Regions from separate parts of the Bradyrhizobium sp. CCGB20 genome, predicted to be linked through region 1. Evidence: predicted binding sites of a transcription regulator. Region 1 holds the regulator's gene; the other holds the start of a gene.
What was found. Region 1 encodes LexA, which represses DNA repair genes until DNA is damaged. Its sites were predicted from a motif close to TGTTCNNNNTGTGTTCNG; they were not measured.
Positions count from the first base shown of each region.

Region 1 (7,391 bases):
GGGCCTGTTGGGATTGATTGCAGCGCCGTTCGGGCTTGATGGTCCGTTCTGGTGGCTGATGGGGATCGGCATCGACTGGATGGTTGCGGTGTCGCGCTGGGTGGCCGCATTGCCGGGCGCGGTCGGCCGCATCTCGGCGTTCGGCGTCGCACCGCTGATCGCTGCAAGTTTGGGGATCATCGTGATGGGCCTGTTGCGCACGCCGTTGCGTTGGGTCGGCGCGGTGGCACTGATCGCCGCGATCCTCTGGGGATTGTCTGCACGGCAGCCCGATGTCCTGATCGCCGGTGACGGCCAGAGCGTCGCGGTGCGGGGCAGGGACGGACATCTGCATCTGATCAGGTCGAGCAAGGACAGTTTTCTCCTGAAGGAGTGGCTCGCCGCCGACGCCGATCCGCGCGACGCCGGTAGTGCCTCACTGGCCGCTGGCGTGTCGTGCGACGAGGCCGGCTGCGTGACGCCGCTCGCCGACGGGCGCCTCGTCGCGCTGTCCTCGCGCATCGACGCGCTGGCCGATGATTGCAGCCGCGCCGCGCTGGTGGTGACTGCGCGGCCCGCACCGCCGGATTGCGCGGCGATGGTTGTCGACCGTCAGCGCCTCGCAAGGCAGGGCGCGCTGGCACTGACCCGAAGCGGCGACGGCTTTGCGGTTCAGGCGGCGAGGGCGAGGGGGACGGACCGCCCGTGGTCGCCGGCTGCCGCCGGCGAGGGCGATTTCGACGGAAGCCTTGCGCCGAAGACGGCCGTGCCCCGCGGCCGGGACGCGACGCCATCGGAGGCCGACTTGCAGGCCGAGGATTGAGCGGACGGGTTACAGATACCAGGCCAGCACGGCGTCGAGCCTGGCGTTGCCGATAACCGGCAGGACGACCATCCGGCTCAGTCCAGAGGCGCGGGCCTGCAGGGCCGCGACCGAGACATCATGCGCAAGATCGTCGTTGAGCGCGGGCATGCCGGTGGTCCAGGCCCCGCCGATGCTGCCTTCGCCTCTGGCAATGGATTTCGTCGCATAGAGGGCTGCGAGGTCGGTCTGCGCGCTGCAGTCGCCGGCGCGGAAGACCAGCGCCGAACGGGCCTCGTCCGGGACCCAGATCTCGAAGCGTCGCGCAATCGGGGTTGCCTGCGCGGAGAGAAACGCCAGAACCCACGTCTGGTCGGTGCCGGTCCGGTAAGGAATGCCGACGCCGAGATTGATCCCGACCTTGGCGGCGTCCTCCCAGCGCAGAAAACTCCTGGCGTCGTGCAGGTCCTTGATGATCAGCGGCAGGCCGGCCTTCCAGGTGCGGCCGGGCAGGCCGAAGCCACGCGGAAATCTGGTGTGGCGGGAGTTGAATTCGAACATGTCGGCGGTGCCGTAATAGCCGTCGACGAGTCCCATCTCGTGGGAGATTTCGGCATCGTTGTGCCAGAGCTCGATCGCGCCGACATGTACCTCGTCGTCGCCGCAGAACAGCACCATGACGGCTTGCAGGAATTCGCCGGAAAACACCGGGACCGCCACGCCACAGGTGAGCCCGGCCGCGATGGCCTGATCGGTCCTCTTGAAATAGGAGTTGGCGAATTTGGTGAGGATCACGGGGTGGCCGCTGGCCCAGGCCTTGCCCGGAAGCCCCTCATCATATCCGAAGTGCAGACCTTCGCTCACGGCCCTGAACGCGGACAGGCCTTCGCCGTAGAGGCCGCCGCCGAATTCCAGCCGCATGCGCGTGCGGTCGGGCACCCAGAGTTCAACGACGCGAATGAAGGTCTTCATCGAACGTGTCCGCCGTCTCAAGCCGCACCAAGCATCGGCCATTTGGCTGCGGAACGGACGTTCAAAATTCAGGCAGGACAGCGCAAACTTCGTGCGGTGGGGAGGCGGAGCGGCTTGGTCCGTCCAATGGAGCTTCGCGGAATGCAAGCGATACCATCTCGCCGGCCTCGGCCGGCGATGGCAATTTCAATCCTGGCCCGACCCGCCGGCCGGGATGGCTGTGTCAGCCGATCGGCAGGCGGGTGATGGTCGGCCGGCTTTCGGCGGTGATCTGCGGCTTGTGCTCACGCTCGCCGACCGGCTGGGTCACCGGCAGTTGCAGCACTGTCGCGCGCTGGCCTTCGACAAGCTGCGTCACCAACACGTATTTGCCGTCGGGGAATTCGATCGCATCATGATGGCGATCGGGAATGTGCGGATCGATCTTGCCGAACTTGCCGACGCGCGAGTTCACGGTCCGCGTCCAGATCCAGCGATTGTCGTAGCGGACGTTGTCGGCGAAGGCGAGCTCCGTTCCCGGCAGCAGGCAGACCGCGACGGTCGGATCGGCCGCGGAGGCAAAACCGCGCGTCGAGGTGCCGCGGAAGGTTGTCGTGACGACCGTCTCGCCGACTTCAGCAGGACGCGACGCGACGGCATGCAGGCTGTAGTCACACATCGGGTGCTCCTCTTGCAGGGATAGCGACCCGCGTCTCTTCTCGAGGCGCAGGCCTCTATCAGAGTGGAAGCATGTTAGCGTCTGCCCGCTTGTAGGCAAATCTGCGGCTCGCCGCCGCAGGCCGCGATCACATTATCTTTTCCGGCTCCATGAGGAACAAAGCCTGCTCCCGCGCATTCCGGACGTGTGTGTCAGCGCCCTGCCGGCGCCGACCAGCCGGAATACGGCCAGTCCGGCCGCGACGATTGCGCGACGGCGTTGGGGGCATTCCGGACTTGCTTACCCGCAGCGGCGTCCTTGCGGACATGGTGTTGCGATTGCGCGGCGAAGGCCTGCGACGCTGATGCTGCGATCAGCGCCGCGGCGACTGTGCCCAGAATGATCTTGCGCATGACTTCTCCTCGAACCCAGAGGGCGCGAAGCAATGCTGCTTCGTGCGACGTGCCGAGGATGTAGCGCCGGAGGAGGGGCCGGATAATCTGCGCGAAACCAGAAAGACTATCCAGCGGAAGCGGACAATCGTCCGCTCCAATGCCGGATCGGCGATGCCGATCGAAAAGTGCGCGAGAGGCGCCAAATCACCGATAGCAGGACGTCCGGTCTCAGTACTTCCGGTACAGCCCGATCAGCTTACCCTGGATCTTCACCCGGTTGGGCGGCAGGATGCGGACCTCATAGGCTGCATTGGCGGGCTCGAGCGCGATCGAGGCGCCGCGGCGGCGGAAGCGCTTCAGGGTTGCTTCCTCGTCGTCGATCAGCGCCACCACGATGTCGCCGGTATCGGCGCTCTCGTTGCGCTGGATCAGCGCCATGTCGCCGTCGAGAATGCCGGCCTCGACCATCGAATCGCCGCGCACTTCGAGCGCGTAATGCTCGCCCGAGCCGAGCATGTCGGGCGGTACGCTGATGGTGTGGCTGCGGGTCTGCAGGGCCTCGATCGGCGTGCCGGCCGCGATGCGGCCCATCACGGGCACCGCAACGGGGCGCTCGCCGTCGTCCGCCGGCGGGCTGGACGTCGTGCGCACCTTGCCCAGATTGCCTTCGATGACGCTCGGCGTGAAGCCGCGGCGGCTGCCGGCGGCGGCCTGAAGCTCGGGCAGCTTGATCACCTCGATGGCGCGGGCGCGGTTGGGCAGGCGCCGGATGAAGCCGCGCTCCTCGAGCGCGGTGATCAGGCGGTGGATACCCGACTTCGAGCGCAGGTCGAGCGCGTCCTTCATCTCGTCGAAGGAGGGCGGCACGCCGCTTTCCTTCAGTCGCTCGCTGATGAACCGCAGGAGCTCGTATTGTTTGCGCGTTAACATCTCGACCAAAATCCCCCGGTTGATGTCGTTCGATTCCGAGACGCTGAATTCAGCGATAAGTCGCTGCATGCTCGAAACAAATCATGAACGGACACTATATGTTCGATACATGTTCCGCAACTGCTTAATTTACCGTGAACGCCACAAACTTCGCGGAACGCACGCGAACGAAGCGCTCAGACGGGCAGCCGCAGCACCTCGCAAGGCGTGCCGGCTTCGGCCTTCGGCGCGAACGGCGGGCGCACGAGAAGTGCCTGTGCCGCAGCGAGATTCGCAAGCAGCGAGGAATCCTGATGGTTGACGGGAACGGCCGTGAGCGTGCCGTCGTCGCGCAGCTCCAGGCGCGCGCGCAGATAATCCTCGCGCTGGTCGTTGGCGCCGACGTCGCGGCCGAGCACCGCGCGTTCGCGGCGATGATGAATCGCCGAACGGCCCGCGAGCGCGCGAATCAGCGGCACCATGAACAGGAATCCGCAAACGTAGGATGACACGGGATTGCCGGGCAGGCCGATCACACGCATCGCGCCGAGCCGCCCGTTCATCATCGGTTTGCCCGGCCGCATCGCGATCTTCCAGAACGCCATCGAGATGCCTTCGTCCCGCAGCGCCTGCTGGACCAGATCGTGGTCGCCGACCGAGGCGCCGCCGGTCGTGATCAGGATGTCGGCGCCGCTCGCGCGCGCGCGGCGGATGCCGGCCGTGGTGGCCGCCAGCGTGTCGGCGGCGATACCGAGGTCGGTGGTGTCGGCGCCCTCGCTGCGGGCGAGCGCGTGCAGGGCATAGCCGTTGGAATAGACGATCTGGCCGTGGCCGGGCGTCGTGCCGGGCATCACCAGCTCGTCACCGGTGGCGAGGATCGCGACCTTCGGGCGGCGGCGGACGGGCAGTCGAGGGTGATTCATCCCGGCAGCGAGTGCCAGATCGCGCTCGGTCAGCCGGGTGCCCTCGCGCAGCAGCACGTCGCCCTCGCGAAAATCGACGCCAGCGGGGCGGATGTGCCGCCCGGTAACGGCCGCTTCCGTGATCGTGATGCGCTTGCCATCCGCAACCGTGTCCTCCTGAATCACGACCGCGTCCGCGCCATCGGGAACGACGCCGCCGGTGAAGATCCGCACCGCTTCGCCGGCGCCCACCGTTCCCGCAAACGGCCGGCCCGCCGCGACCTCGCCGATCACGGTGAGCGCGGCATCGATCTTCGCCGCATCGGCCGCCCGCACTGCATAGCCGTCCATTGCCGACATGGCCTGGGGTGGCTGCGTGCGCCGCGCCGCGACGTCGCGGGCGAGCACGCGGTGGAAGGCTGCGTCGAGCGCGATCATCTCTTCAGGCAGCGGCTCTGCACCCGCCAGCACCGCGGCAAGCGCGTCGGAAACCGGCATCAGGGCCACGGGTGAAAACTCCAGCTGTGCCCGTTCGGGCAAATCGGCGGCGAGAGTCTTAGCCGAGCGCGCGCGCGGAGGCAAAGCAGCGGCCGCACAGGATGATTTATCCTGCGTCATCCGCTCTGCAGCGATGGGCAGACGTCAAGTCCGCCGCGGCATGATCCGGAAGGCAAGACAGACCGGTATGAGGATGGCCATGGCGAGGACGAGAATGACGAGAGCCACGGCCAGCATCGGTCAGGTCCCCGGCTGCTTGTACGGACTGACATCCGGCGCCGCGGAGCCCTGATCCTTGTCAGGCAACGGGTCGGCCTGGGATTTCAGGTCGGCGGCCTTGCTGATCAGCTTGGCGGAAAGCTCAGAATCCGATGTGGTCCTGGCGAATTTCATCAGCAGAGAGGCCTGCTTGGTGAGGTAGGTTTTGCCCAACACGACGATAAGTCCGATGTAGAATTCCCAACGGAGTCATGAGTCCTGAGGCAGGCGTTCGTTCCGGGAACTCTGTATAAAAATATACAAAGGGCTTCGGTTCCTCTCCCCGGGCAAAATAGGCTCCGGATACGCCTGGTTCGCGGCGTGTAGCCGCCGGCCCGGGATCAAATTCCGAGCGCCTTGAGGGCGTTCCCGACGTCGCGGGGCGTGGTCACGTGCACCGTGGTCAGCCCGCTGGACCGCGCTCCCTCGATGTTCTCGGCAAGATCGTCGAAGAACACGATACGGTTCGCCGGCACGCCGATCGCGGCCACGACATGGTCGAAAGCCTCCACATCCGGTTTGCGCAGGCCGATGCTGGACGACAGGTACAGCTCGCGGAAATGTCCGAGCAGGCCGGCATATTCCTTCGAGAAATGGTCGACATGCGGCCGGTTGGTGTTGGAGAAGGCGTAGACCGGCATCTGCTTTGCCGCGCGCGGCAGCAACTCGGCGATGTCGGGCATCTCGCCGGCGAAGATCGCGTTCCACCCCTCCAGGAATTGTGCGTCCGAAATGCCGATCCCGAGCGAGACGCGCAGCGAGTCAAAATAGGCCTCGTCGCTGATCTTGCCGACCTCGTGCAGCCGGTAGGCTTCGCTGTCCCGCACATAGCGCGCGACGATGGCCTCGGGCTTGCAGCCGGCATGTCCCGCCCAGCAGGCGATCGCCTTGGAGAAATCGATGTCGAGCACCACGCGCCCGAGATCGAACAAGAGCGCATCCGCGCTGCCGGGGGAGAGCGAGCTCATTGCATCCTTTCGCTCAGTATCGATACGGGTCGTGGTCGAACAGCGGGAACGCGCTGAAGACGCTCGGCGCATTGGTCGCGGTCGCCTGATGCAGGCAGGACTTGTTGACCTCGGCGAAGGAGGTCGCGCCCAGAAGGCCGAGGCAGCGCAGCACCTCGTCCTCCAGGAGCTCCAGCATCCGCGTCACGCCGGCTTCGCCGGCCGCCGCCAGCGCCCAGCATTGCAGCCGGCCGATGCCGACCATGTCTGCGCCCGCCGCGATCGCCTTGACGATGTCGGTGCCGCGGCAGAAGCCGCCATCGACCATGATCTTGGCGCGGCCCTTCACGGCGTCGACGATCTCGGGCAGCACGTGCATGGCGCCGCGGCCGTGGTCGAGCTGGCGGCCGCCATGGTTGGAGACGTAGATCCACTCGACGCCGTGATCGACCGCGATCTGGGCGTCCTCGGCGGTGGCGATGCCCTTCAGGATGAGCGGGATCTTGAACTTGTCCTTGACCATCTTCACGGTCCGCCACTCCAGGCCCTTCTGGTAGTCGCCGCCGGTGGCGCGCAGGCGGCTCTCGCGAACATAGCGCTTGGCAATGTCACGTTCGCGACGGCTGTAATGGGCGGTGTCGACGGTCAGGCAGAAGGCGGCGTAGGCGTTCTTCTCGCTCCTCGCGACGACATCGGCGACGAAGTCGTCGTCACCGCGCACATAAAGTTGATAGAGCCGCAGCGCATCAGGGGCGGCCTTGGCGGTCTTCTCCAGGCCGGGCTCGGACACCGAGCTCAGCATGTGCGCCGCACCGAAAGTGCCGCACGCGCGCGCGACGCTCGCCGCACCATCCGGATCGAAGATCTCCAGTGCACCGACAGGGGCCAGCACCACCGGTAGCCGCATCCTGCGCCCGAACAGCTCGACCGAGCCGTCGACCTCGCGGACGTCGCGCAGCACGCGCGGCCGGAAGGCGATCTCGTCCAGCGCCATGCGGTTGCGGCGCATCGTGGTCTCGGTCTCGGCGGCGCCAACGATATAATCCCAGGCGTTCTGGTTCAGGTTGATGCGCGCCTTCCGGATGAATTCGT
Region 1 covers NZ_JANADN010000001.1:5,153,050-5,160,440, reverse strand. Annotated here, with positions in the region: partial or broken gene NLM15_RS23850 (ComEC/Rec2 family competence protein) at 1-802, shown strand, start outside; gene NLM15_RS23845 (GAF domain-containing protein) at 812-1,753, opposite strand; gene NLM15_RS23840 (hypothetical protein) at 1,977-2,411, opposite strand; gene NLM15_RS23835 (hypothetical protein) at 2,603-2,803, opposite strand; gene lexA (transcriptional repressor LexA) at 3,014-3,715, opposite strand; gene glp (gephyrin-like molybdotransferase Glp) at 3,892-5,103, opposite strand; gene NLM15_RS23820 (hypothetical protein) at 5,335-5,529, opposite strand; gene NLM15_RS23815 (HAD family phosphatase) at 5,694-6,320, opposite strand; gene NLM15_RS23810 (alpha-hydroxy acid oxidase) at 6,334-7,391, opposite strand, start outside.

Region 2 (7,391 bases), 2.1 Mb from region 1:
GGGCTGCACATGATGAAGCACGAGGCTACGTGCGGCTTTGCGCCAGCCATCGAAATCGGTTTGATTGTCGAGGGTGATGTACTGCATCAGAAGCCAAACCCCAGTTGTGTTGCCTTCGGTTTGAACCGTTCGATCAGCCGCGCCTCGTCGAGGCGATGCGGGGCGGGCCGGTGATCGCTGAGCACGATGAACGGCAGCGCCTTGTTGCGGGGCACGTGCAGCCGCGCCAGATCGGCCACGCGAATGGTGGTGGTGCGCCGCGTTGCGATGATGCGTTCGACGGCTTTTGTGCCGAAGCCAGGCACGCGCAGCAGCTCCTCGCGGCTGGCGCGGTTGACGTCGAGCGGAAAGCGGTCGCGATGGCGTAGCGCCCAGGCGAGCTTCGGATCGATGTCGAGCGGCAGCATCGCGCTGTCGTCGACGATCTCCGCAACGTCGAAGCCATAGAACCGCATCAGCCAGTCGGCCTGGTAGAGCCGATGCTCGCGCAGCAGTGGCGGTGCGCGCAGGGGCAGCGCGCGGCTGGCATCGGGGATCGGGCTGAAGGCGGAGTAGTAGACGCGCCTCAGCCGGTAGGAACCGTAGAGATTGGCGCTGGTGTGGAGAATGGTGTGATCATTTGCACTGTCGGCGCCGACGATCATCTGCGTGCTTTGTCCGGCCGGCGCGAAGCGCTGCGGCCTGGCCTTCGTCTTCGCGCTGCGGCCTTCCTCGGCCTCGTCGAGCTTCAGCCGCAGCCGGCCCATGGTGCGGCGGATCGCACGCACGTCCTTCTCGGGCGCGAATTGCTGCAGGCTCGTCTCCTCGGGCATCTCGATGTTGATGGAGAGACGATCGGCATATTTGCCGGCTTCCGCGATCAGCGCGTCGTCGGCCTCCGGAATGGTCTTGAGATGGATGTAGCCGCGGAAGTGATGCTCCTCGCGCAGTTTGCGCGCGACGCTGACCACCTGCTCCATGGTGTAGTCGGGGCTGCGGATGATGCCGGAGGAGAGGAATAGCCCTTCGATGTAGTTGCGCCGGTAGAAGTCGAGCGTGAGCTTGACCACTTCGTCGATGGTGAAGCGGGCGCGCGGCACGTTGGAGGAGGCGCGGTTGACGCAATAGAGGCAGTCGTAATTGCAGGCGTTGGTCAGCAGCACCTTGAGCAGCGAGATGCAGCGTCCGTCAGGCGCGTAGGAATGGCAGATGCCCATGCCCGGCGCGGTCGAGCCCATGCCCTTGCCGTCGCTGGAATCCCGCTTCTCGGTGCCGCTGGAGGCGCAGGACGCGTCGTACTTGGCGGCATCTGCCAAAATCTCGAGCTTGCGTTGCACGTCCATTCTTGAATCCCTTTGATTCCGCTCATGAATCCGACAGGGCACCAATTCGATTGACTCAAGGCGTCCCGTTAGCTTTATATTAGAACATATCATGAACAAATGAGCCAGCCGCTGGTTCTCTTTTCGAGAGCCATCGGCAATCACCTCTGAAGGAGCGGCGTATATGAGCGGCGCACGTATGAGCGCGCTTGCGACCTTGCGCGGCCAGATCGAGCGCATCGAGACGGCGGAGGTCGTGCATCAGCAGGATCGCGTCGCACTCGGCCACAGCGAGGTCGACAGCGCGTTGAAGGGCGGGCTCGCGCGCGCGGTGATCCACGAGGTGTTTTGCGAGGGCCGGCAGGGGACGGCCGCGACGGGCTTCGTGATGGGGCTCGCGGGGCGCGTGTCGGCACGCAAACCGCTGCTGTGGATACGGCAGGATTTTTCCGAGCTCGAGACCGGCGCGCTGTCGATGAGCGGGCTCGCCGAGATCGGCCTCGATCCGCGCCGCGTGGTGATGGTGCGCGCGGCCGATGTGGAGAGCGCGCTGCGCACCTCGGCCGATGCGCTCGCCTGCGATGCGCTGGGTGCGGTCGTGCTCGAGCTCTGGGGCGAGATCAGGCAGTTCGATCTGGTGGCGAGCCGCAAGCTGACGCTGGCCGCGCAAGGCTCCGGCGTCACCGGGCTGATGCTGCGGATGGCCGCGCAGCCGCTGCCGTCGACTGCGGAGACACGATGGATGCTGCGCGCGGCGCATTCGCCGCCGGGGGCGATGTGGAGTGCCTGGGGCGCGCCGCGCTTCGATGCCGAGCTCTTGCGCAATCGTCATGGCCCGTGTGGCCGGTGGATCATGGAATGGAAATGTGATGAGTGCCAGTTCTCTGAACCGTCGACGTATCCTCAGCCTGTGGCTGCCGCGCCTGCCTATCGACCGGATCCAGCGGTTCTTCAGCAGCGCCGGGTTGGGTAAAAGTAATAATGAGCCGAGCATCGTCGTCATCAAGGACAACAATGCACTGGTGATCCATGCGCTCGACGAGGCCGCCGAGCGCCTCGGCCTGCACATCGGTCAGCCGCTGGCGAATGCGCGGGCGATGTGCCCGGACCTGAAGGTGTTCGACGCCGATGTCGTGGCCGATGCGAAGACGCTCAGCGACATCGCGGACTGGTGCGACCGCTTTACGCCGCTGGTGGCGCTGGATGCGCCGCACGGGCTGTTTCTTGATATCACCGGCTGCGCGCATCTGTTCGGCGGAGAGGCCGCGCTGTTGCAGACGCTGGTCCGTGCCCTCGCTCGCCAGGGCTTTGCCGTCAGCGCGGCGATCGCCGGCACCTCGGTCTGCGCGCGTACGCTGACGCGGCAGGCCTCCGGCACCATCGTCGCCAATGGCGGGGAGGCGGCGGCGATCGACCGGTTTCCGGTATCAGCGCTCGGCGCGGGCGAGGCCATCACCACCGGCCTGCGCCGCGCCGGGCTGAAGACCATCGGCGATGTCGCATCGCGCAGCGCCTCCGAGATCACGGCGCGGTTCGGCGCACGGTTCTCCACACTGCTCGCGCATGCGCTGGGGCAGGGCGATGCGCCGATCAACCCGCGAAAGCCGCTGCCCGATTACATCGTCGAGAAACGTTTCGCCGAGCCGATCGCGACCGACACCATGATCGCGATGACGCTGTCCCGGCTCGCGGACACGCTGATCGCCTCCATGGAGAAGCAGGGCAAGGGCGCGCGGCGCCTGGAAGCCGCGTTCTTCCGCACCGACGGCGTGGTGCGCGCGATCATGGTCGAGACCGGGCGCCCGGTGACGCGAAGCGCCGTGATCGACCGGCTGTTTCGCGAACGCCTCGATGCGCTCGCCGATCCCCTCGATCCCGGTTTCGGCTTCGACATGGTGCGGCTGTCGGCAAGCCGCACCGAGATCGTGGTGCAGGAGCAGCGCGATCTCGACGCCCATGTTCACGACAATGACGAGCTCGCCGCGTTGATCGACCGCATCGCCGCGCGCATCGGCGGAAGGCGCGTCGTCGTCCACCTGCCGCAGGACACCCATATCCCCGAATGTGCGGTGCTGGCGGCGCCTGCCCAGCACCATCTCGCCGCCGCCATGCAGGCCGAGTGGCCGGCGCGGGCCGAGAGCGAGCCGCCGCTGCGCCCGCTCAGGCTGTTCGACAAGCCGGAGCCGATCAAGGTGCCGTTCGCGACCGTGCCCGACGGTCCGCCGCATCAATTCACCTGGCGCCGCGCGCTGCATGCGGTGGTGCGGGTGGAAGGGCCCGAGCGCATCGCGATGGAATGGTGGCGGCAGGACGGCAAGCAGCTGACGCGGGATTATTTCCGCATCGAGGATGCCGAAGGCCTGCGTTTCTGGATCTTTCGCGACGGTCTTTACGAGGGGGAGGTGTTCGACGGCGACGGCGAGCCCGCTTCTCCCGGCTGGTATGTGCACGGTCTCTTCGCATGAACGCTCCCGCTTATGCCGAGATCGGCATCACCACCAATTTCTCCTTCCTGCGCGGCGGCTCGGATCCGCGCGCTTACGTACATCAGGCCAGCAAGCTCGGCATTCCCGTGATCGGCATCGCCGATCACAATACGCTGGCCGGCGTGGTGCGCGCCTGGAGTGAGCTCGACAATGACAAGGTGCTGCACAAGCCCAAGCTCTTGATCGGTGCGCGCATCGTCTTCATCGACGGCACGCCCGACATTTTCGTCTACCCGCGCGACCGCGCCGCCTATGGCCGGCTGTGCCAGCTCCTCACCCGAGGCAAGCGCGGCGACGACATCACGCGGATCGAGAAGGGGGAATGCCGTCTCACCTTCGCCGATCTCCTGGAATTTTCGGAAGGCCAGCTCCTGGTCCTGACGCTGCCGCATCGCTTCGAGGCCGAGCGGGCGCTGGATGTTCTCGCCAAACTCAGGGCGAGCCGCGCCGAAGGCGTGTGGTTGGCGGCGAGCCTGATCTATCGCGGCGACGACCGCCGCCGCCTGGCGCGGCTCGACGATCTCGCCGCCAAGGCAAACGTGCCGCTGCTCGCGACCAACGAGGTGCTCTATCACGATCCCGGCCGCCGTCCGCTTCAGGACGTGCTGACCTGCATCCGGGAAAAGACCACCATTGAAGCTGTCGGACGAAAGCTCGAAGCCAATGCCGAGCGCTTCCTGAAGACGCCCCGCGAAATGGCGCGGCTGTTCCGCGATTTTCCCGAGGCGATCGCGGAGACCATGCGCTTTGCGGACAGGATCGACTTCACGCTCGACCAGCTCAAATACCAATATCCGGACGAGCCGGTGCCGCCGGGCAAGACCGCGCAGGGGCATCTGGAGGATCTGACCTGGGCGGGTGTCGACAAATACTTCGGCGGTATCGACAACATTGACGCAAAGCTGCGCGCCACCCTCAAGAAAGAGCTCGCGCTGATCGCCGAGCTGAAATACGCGCATTACTTCCTCACCGTGCATGACATCGTGCACTACGCGCGCAGCCAGAACATCCTGTGCCAGGGACGGGGATCGGCGGCGAACTCGGCCGTCTGCTACGTGCTCGGCATCACCTCGGTCGACCCCACCAAGGTCGATCTGCTGTTCGAGCGCTTCATCTCCAAGGAGCGCCTCGAGCCGCCCGACATCGATGTCGATTTCGAGCATTCGCGGCGCGAGGAGGTGATGCAATATGTCTATCGCCGCTACGGCCGCCACCGCGCTGCGATCATCGCCACCATCATCCATTACCGTCCGCGCAGCGCCATCCGCGACGTCGGCAAGGCGCTGGGCCTGACCGAGGACGTCACCGCCGCGCTCGCCGACACCGTCTGGGGCAGCTGGGGCAAGGGCCTCAACGACATGCAGGTCAGGCAGGCCGGGCTCGATCCCAACAATCCCATGATCAACCTCGCGGTCGAGCTTGCGACCGAGCTGATCGAATTCCCGCGACATCTCTCCCAGCATGTCGGCGGCTATGTGCTCACGCAGGACCGGCTCGACACCTATGTTCCCATCGGCAATGCCGCGATGGACGACCGCACCTTCATCGAATGGGACAAGGACGACGTCGACGCGCTCAACATGATGAAGGTCGACGTGCTCGCTCTGGGCATGCTGACCTGTATCAGAAAGTGTTTTGATCTGATCGCGGAGCACAAGGGGACGCGCTGGGTTCTGGCGAGCGTTCCGCAGGACGATCCCAAAGTTTACGACATGCTGTGTGACGGAGAGTCGCTCGGCGTGTTCCAGGTCGAGAGCCGCGCGCAGATGAACATGCTGCCGCGCCTGAAGCCGCGGACGTTCTACGATCTCGTCATCGAGGTCGCGATCGTGCGGCCCGGGCCGATCCAGGGCGACATGGTGCATCCTTACTTGAGGCGACGAAACGGCCTGGAAAAAGTCACTTATCCCTCGCCATCGCCTGAGCATGGTCCTGCAGACGAGCTCTACAAGGTGCTTCACAAGACGAAGGGCGTGCCTTTGTTTCAGGAACAGGCGATGCGCATTGCGATCGAGGCGGCAAGATTCACCTCCGAGGAGGCCAACGGCCTGCGCCGCTCGATGGCGACATTCCGCAATGTCGGCACCATCGGCCAATACGAGGAGAAGCTGATCGGCAACATGGTCGCGCGCGGCTACGATCCCAACTTCGCCAGAAGCTGTTTCGACCAGATCAAGGGCTTTGGCTCCTACGGTTTTCCCGAGAGCCACGCGGCAAGCTTTGCGCAGCTCGTCTACATCTCGTCATGGCTGAAGTACCATCACCCCGATGCGTTCTGCTGCGGCCTGCTGAACTCGCAGCCGATGGGCTTTTACGCGCCGGCGCAGATCGTCGGCGACGCCCGCAAGAACGGCGTCGAGGTGCGCGACATCGATGTCTCCTACAGCTTTGCGCAGAGCACGCTGGAGAATACCGATAAAAAATATTGCGCCGTGCGCCTCGGCTTCCGCCAGGTCGACGGTTTTCATTGGCTCGATCCGGATGAGGAGGAACTCAAGAGGCAGCAGGCGGAGCGGCAAGGCAAAGTCTATGTCACCCAGGAAGACTGGGCCGACCGCATCATCAAGGCGCGCACCCGCCACCCCTTTACTTCGCTCGAAGACTTTGCCCGCGACACCGGCCTGCCAAAGCGCGCGCTGATCCTGCTCGCGGATGCCGATGCGTTCCGCTCGCTCGGGCTCGATCGCCGCGAGGCGCTGTGGCAGGTGCGGCGGTTGCCTGACGACGTGCCGCTGCCGCTATTCGAAGCGGCGACCGCACGCGAGCAACCGGACGAGCACGCAAAGCCGCTGCCGGTGATGCCGCGCGCCGAGCAGGTGGTCGCGGACTACCAGACTATCCGCCTATCGCTGAAGGGCCATCCGATGGAATTTTTGCGCGAGATGTTTTCGCGTGAGCGTGTCGTCGCCTGCAAGGAGATCAGTCACGAAAACGAGCGGCGCCGCGTCCGCTGTGCCGGCGTGGTGCTGGTGCGGCAGCGGCCGGGCAGCGCCAGCGGCGTCGTGTTCATGACGCTGGAGGACGAAACCGGCATCGCCAATGTCGTGGTGTGGCCCAAAATCATGGAGCAGTACCGGAAAGAGGTGATGGGCGCGCGCCTGATCGAGGTGCAGGGCTACATTCAGAGCAGCCCGGAGAAGGTGACGCATCTGATCGCCCAGCGCATGATCGACCGTTCGCACGATCTGGTCGGTCTTGCCAACGATGCCCTGAGCCGCAAGCATCCGGTGCCGGCAGGCGCCTCGGTGGTCGAGCCCCTCAACGATGACCCCCGCGCCCATGCGGATATGCCGGCACAAAAAATCCGCCACCCCCGCAACGTCCGCATCCTGCCGCCGTCGCGGGATTTTCATTGAGGGTTATGCGCCTCCGGCAAAACTGCCGTAGGGTGGGCAAAGGCGCGTAAGCGCCGTGCCCACCTTCCTGAGGTTTGTCGGGAAAGTGGTGGGCACGCTTCGCTTTGCCCACCCTACGAAGTCTGCGATGAGGCCGCGTTTCCCTAAAAATTCACCCGGTTCGAGATCGCGCCGTCCACGACGAGATTGGAGCCCGTGGTGAACCCCGACACCGGGCTTGCCAGAAACACCGCCGCGCTTGCGATCTC
Region 2 covers NZ_JANADN010000001.1:3,019,277-3,026,667, forward strand. Annotated here, with positions in the region: gene NLM15_RS13940 (UdgX family uracil-DNA binding protein) at 1-87, opposite strand, end outside; gene NLM15_RS13945 (putative DNA modification/repair radical SAM protein) at 87-1,322, opposite strand; gene NLM15_RS13950 (ImuA family protein) at 1,486-2,274, shown strand; gene NLM15_RS13955 (DNA polymerase Y family protein) at 2,171-3,766, shown strand; gene NLM15_RS13960 (error-prone DNA polymerase) at 3,763-7,143, shown strand; gene NLM15_RS13965 (SDR family NAD(P)-dependent oxidoreductase) at 7,287-7,391, opposite strand, start outside.
Region 2: a site for LexA is predicted at 1,403-1,420, ahead of NLM15_RS13945 (putative DNA modification/repair radical SAM protein). Genes of this name have one in related genera too.